Regions from separate parts of the Pseudomonas sp. BIC9C genome, predicted to be linked through region 1. Evidence: riboswitches for the same ligand, from Rfam matches in the RefSeq annotation. Region 1 holds a riboswitch; the other holds the start of a gene.
What was found. Region 1 has a riboswitch for cobalamin ahead of cobO (cob(I)yrinic acid a,c-diamide adenosyltransferase). Riboswitches for the same ligand answer to the same signal wherever they lie in the genome.
Positions count from the first base shown of each region.

Region 2: linked by a shared signal. The riboswitch ahead of RS887_RS23235 (CbtB domain-containing protein) and the one ahead of cobO (cob(I)yrinic acid a,c-diamide adenosyltransferase) in region 1 are both predicted to bind cobalamin.

Region 1 covers NZ_JAWDGM010000001.1:551,498-553,949, reverse strand. The annotation lists gene RS887_RS02725 (hypothetical protein) at 13-597, opposite strand; cobalamin riboswitch at 751-985, shown strand; gene cobO (cob(I)yrinic acid a,c-diamide adenosyltransferase) at 1,067-1,678, shown strand; gene RS887_RS02715 (cobyrinate a,c-diamide synthase) at 1,675-2,452, shown strand, end outside.
Region 2 covers NZ_JAWDGM010000005.1:483,813-486,264, forward strand. The annotation lists partial or broken gene cobW (cobalamin biosynthesis protein CobW) at 1-540, opposite strand, end outside; cobalamin riboswitch at 643-856, opposite strand; cobalamin riboswitch at 1,052-1,278, shown strand; gene RS887_RS23235 (CbtB domain-containing protein) at 1,399-1,590, shown strand; gene RS887_RS23240 (CbtA family protein) at 1,602-2,309, shown strand; gene RS887_RS23245 (cobalamin biosynthesis protein) at 2,306-2,452, shown strand, end outside.

The sequences.
Region 1 (2,452 bases):
ATGGTTCAACCCTTAGCCGCGTGCTTCCTTGAACAGCACCGCAATGCCGGGGTGATAGTTGCCGGCTTCGTTGCGCAATTTGCGGTAGGCATAGGGGAAATACCAGGCGACGGCGCAGGTGTGTTCCTTTTGCAGGTCGTCGACCATGTCCTGGAGTTCTTCCGGTGTTGCGCCTTGCTGGGCTTTTTGCGGGGCGACGAACAGGCAGCCGATTTTCAGGTCGCTGGCATGGCTTACTCGCTTCGCATCGCTGGCGATGTCGAGCAGGGCCTGGGTCAGATTGAGGCTGTTGACCCGTGGCCAGCGCTGGCTGGTCTGGATGTAGGCGCGGGTTTCGGGCGAGGCGAGGAACAGGTCGGCACGGCCGTTGCGGTCGCCTTCTTCGGTCTGTTTGCGGGTGGGGGTCTGTTGCAGCGTGACCATCTCGGCCATCCAGGCCGCGGCAGACAGCAGTCCGAGATTGGCTTTTTCGTCGTGCCAGTACGGTGTGTCGCCATCGCCGCGGACGGTGTTATAGCGGTCGATGCATTCGAACCAGCGCTCGAGCACCGGGCGCAGGAATTCCAGCTTTGGATTGCTGATGATCATGCCTTGCATGGGCTCACCCTTGTTATTGTGTTGTGGGGTTGTGGCTCTTTGATATCACTGCTGCGAGCGTGGCACAAGATTGACGTCAGTTTATTGATTGACGACAGTTTTTCGGCAGGTGGCCGCCCGGCTTTAATTGACGCTCCACCCCCAACCCTCTAACCTTCGCGGCTTGTTTCAGGTGCTCTGTGACTTGGGTCGACAGAGTGAAACAGGGAAGCCGGTGAGTGAGTCCTTCCGTTCGTCGAAGGCCTGCAATTCCGGCGCTGCCCCCGCAACGGTAAATGAGTGAAAACTGTGTGTGATGCCACTGTGTCGATTCGATGCGGGAAGGCGCACAGTCTGGCCCCGTGGCCACTCATGAGCCCGGAGACCGGCCTGATTCATCCAGCGGCATCACGGTGGGCGATGCCAGGCTTGTTGCCGTCTATTGCTGTGCCTGCCCGCCGTTATTCCTGCCTCAACGGAGAGCTCCCCCATGACTGATACCCCCGATCGTGACGAACGCCACCTGGCGCGCATGCAGCGCAAAAAAGCCGTGATCGACGAACGCATCGCCAATTCCCCGAACGAGTGTGGCCTGTTGCTGGTGCTGACCGGTAACGGCAAAGGCAAGAGCAGTTCGGCCTTTGGCATGCTCGCCCGCGCCATGGGGCATGGCATGCAATGTGGCGTGGTGCAGTTCATCAAGGGCCGCAACAGCACGGGCGAAGAGTTGTTTTTCCGGCGCTTTCCCGAGCAGGTGCGTTTTCATGTGATGGGCGAAGGTTTTACCTGGGAAACCCAGGACCGTCAGCGCGACATCGCCGCCGCCGAAGCCGCCTGGGCGGTGTCGCAGCAACTGTTGCGCGATCCGTCTATCGGTCTGGTGGTGCTGGACGAGCTGAACATCGCCCTCAAGCATGGCTACCTCGACCTCGATCAGGTGCTCAGCGACTTGCAGTCCCGGCCACCGATGCAGCACGTGGTGGTCACCGGTCGTGCCGCCAGGCCGGAAATGATCGAGATGGCTGACACCGTCACCGAAATGGGCGTGATCAAACATGCCTTTCAAGCCGGGATCAAAGCGCAGAAAGGCGTCGAGCTGTGAACCAGCCTCGTCATTGCCCGGCGGTACTGATTGCCGCGCCGGCTTCCGGCCAGGGCAAGACCACCGTCACCGCGGCGCTGGCCCGTTTGCATCGCAATCAGGGGCGCAAGGTCCGCGTGTTCAAGTGCGGCCCCGACTTTCTCGATCCGATGATCCTCGAGCGCGCCAGCGGTGCGCCGGTGTATCAACTGGACATGTGGATGGTCGGCGAGCAGGAGAGTCGCCGGTTACTGTGGGAAGCTGCGGCTGAAGCCGACCTGATTCTGATCGAAGGCGTCATGGGACTGTTCGACGGTACGCCGTCGAGCGCCGATCTGGCGCGGCATTTTGGTGTGCCGGTGCTGGGTGTGATCGATGGCACCGCCATGGCCCAGACCTTCGGTGCACTGGCCCTGGGACTGGCGCGCTATCAGCCGGACTTGCCGTTCGCCGGGGTGCTGGCCAACCGCGTCGGCACGCTGCGCCATGCGCAACTACTCGAAGGCAGCCTGACCGAAGGTTTGCGCTGGTACGGCGCGCTGTCCCGGGAAACCGGGATCGAATTGCCGAGCCGGCACCTGGGGCTGGTTCAGGCCAGTGAGCTGAACGATCTCGACCTGCGCCTCGATGCGGCCGCCGATGCCCTGGCCAGCAGCTGCGAGGTTGCGCTGCCACCGGCAGTCGAGTTTGCCGCACCGGATGTCATTGCCGCCGAACCGCTGCTGGCCGGTGTGCGCATTGCCGTCGCCCGGGATGAAGCCTTTGCATTCACCTACGGCGCGAGCCTGGACTTGC
Region 2 (2,452 bases), on a different contig from region 1:
ACTGGCCAGTTGGTCAGCGAACAGTTCGTGCAGTGGCGATTCGTGGTCCAGGTTCGGGTCGAGTTTGCGCTGGGCGTCGACCTGGTCCGGGAACGCAGCGAAGGTGCCGGCGGCCACTGCCGGGCTGTCGACCACGGTGATGACCGCGTCAACGGTGCAGGCGCTGCGGATTTCCGGCCACTGGAAGGCTTGCACCAGCGGCTTTGGCAGGGCCAGGCCGGAGGTTTCGATGAGGATGTGGTCGAGATCGCCGCGACGGGCCACCAGCTCGCGCATCACCGGGAAGAATTCTTCCTGAACGGTGCAGCACAGACAGCCATTGGCCAGCTCATAGACACGGCCGCTGGCTTCTTCTTCGGTGCAACCGATCGAGCACTGCTTGAGGATTTCGCCATCAATGCCCAATTCACCGAATTCGTTGACGATCACCGCGATGCGGCGACCCTGGGCGTTGTCGAGCATGTGCCGCAGCAGCGTGGTTTTACCCGAGCCGAGAAAGCCGGTAACGATGGTGACGGGGAGTTTGGCCAGTGTTTTCATCGGATGCCCTATGGCTTAGGTGGCGGGCATACGGGACGACGACCGGCAACGCGCACGCGGTTGCCTGAAGAGTTCGCCACCGGATCACCCCGCCCGGTTGAAAGTGAGAATCTGTGTCGAGGCAGGTCTCCTGGCTGACGGTGTGCCGGCCTTGAGCCTGGCATTCGCTGCGCCTTCCCGCCGGTCTCATGGATTGAGCCTGCAGTGGCGTGGCAACGAACATCACCGTTCACAGTTGCGGGGGCAGCCGCGGCATCGACCGCGTTCCCTTCTTAGCTTCGACAAACGCCGAAGAACCTCGAAAGCGCAAGGCTACGCATGGTATTGGGGCGGGTCAATGTTCACGTGACTTCTGCGGTGTGCCCTTCGCGAGCAAGCCCGCTCCCACATTTGATCGAGTCCTTTCAGGGAAAAAGGGTCAAGTGTGGGAGCGGGCTTGCTCGCGAAGAAAGCGACTCGGTTTCCAGTTGAGAACCCTTGCCAATTGACGCCCAACCCCTGCCCATGCTCTCCTACACACCTTGTTACGGGTGCCCTTCACAGGGTGAAACGGGAAACCGGTGAATCATGTGCTTTACTCTAAAGCCATGTCAGTCCGGTGCTGCCCCCGCAACGGTAAGCGAGCGAAGCATCAGATCCACTGTGCCATCACGGCATGGGAAGGTGATGCTTGCTGGATCAGGCGGATGCCTGCGCCCCTCGTGAGCCCGGAGACCGGCCCGCAACACAAAGTGACCAGAACGGTCACTGAAACAACAAACCCGCGGTGGGCGGGCGCTGTTTGAAACGCTGCGCGCCTGGTCGTGCGGGGTTTTGCATGCGCTCTCATTCCCCGCTGACAGACCAGAGGGAAACGCCATGTCGATCATCAGCAGCGCCGGCCACACTACAACCAGCACCACTTCTACCCTGACTCAACGCCTGACCGCCGCCGTCTGCGCGTCGATCCTGGGCGCGTGCCTGGTGTATTTCGCCGGTTTCTCGCACATCGAAGCGGTGCACAACGCCGCCCACGATACCCGCCACAGCTCCGCGTTTCCGTGCCATTGAGACCTGCCAATATGATCAAGCGTATTGCGCAAACCGCAGGTTTCACCGGGCTGCTGGCCGCCCTGTTGCTGACCCTGCTGCAAAGCTTCTGGGTCGCGCCCCTGATTCTGCAAGCCGAAACCTACGAAAAAGCCGAACCGGCCACTGTTGAAATGCATGAGCATGCCGACGGTGCGATGGCTGCCCACACTCACGATGCGCAAGCCTGGGAGCCGGAAGATGGCTGGCAGCGCGTACTGTCGACCACCGGCGGTAACCTGGTGGTGGCTGTCGGTTTCGCCCTGATGCTGGCCGGCCTGTACACCTTGCGCGCGCCGACCAGAACCTCCCAGGGCCTGCTCTGGGGCCTGGCCGGTTATGCGACATTCGTGCTCGCGCCGACCCTCGGCCTGCCACCTGAATTGCCTGGCACTGCCGCAGCCGATCTGGCACAACGGCAACTGTGGTGGGTCGGCACCGCCGCCTCCACCGCCGTCGGTATCGCCCTGATCGTATTCAGCCGTCACTGGCTGATGAAAGTCCTCGGCGCGGCCATCCTCGCCGTTCCCCATGTGATTGGTGCACCGCAACCGGAGGTGCATTCGATGCTTGCTCCCGAGGCGCTGGAAGCCCAGTTCAAAATCGCTTCGCAACTGACCAACGTGGCGTTCTGGCTGGCCCTGGGCCTGATCAGCGCCTGGTTGTTCCGTCGCAAAAGCGATGGCCAATACCACGCATGACGATTGTCAGCACAGCGCCGACCCTGGTGGTCGGCCTGGGCTGCCAGCGGGGCTGCCCCGTCAGCACGTTGCGGGCGCTGCTCGACCAGGCGTTGGCGGCGCATCAGATCCCGCTGCATGAAATCAAGGCCCTGGCCAGCATC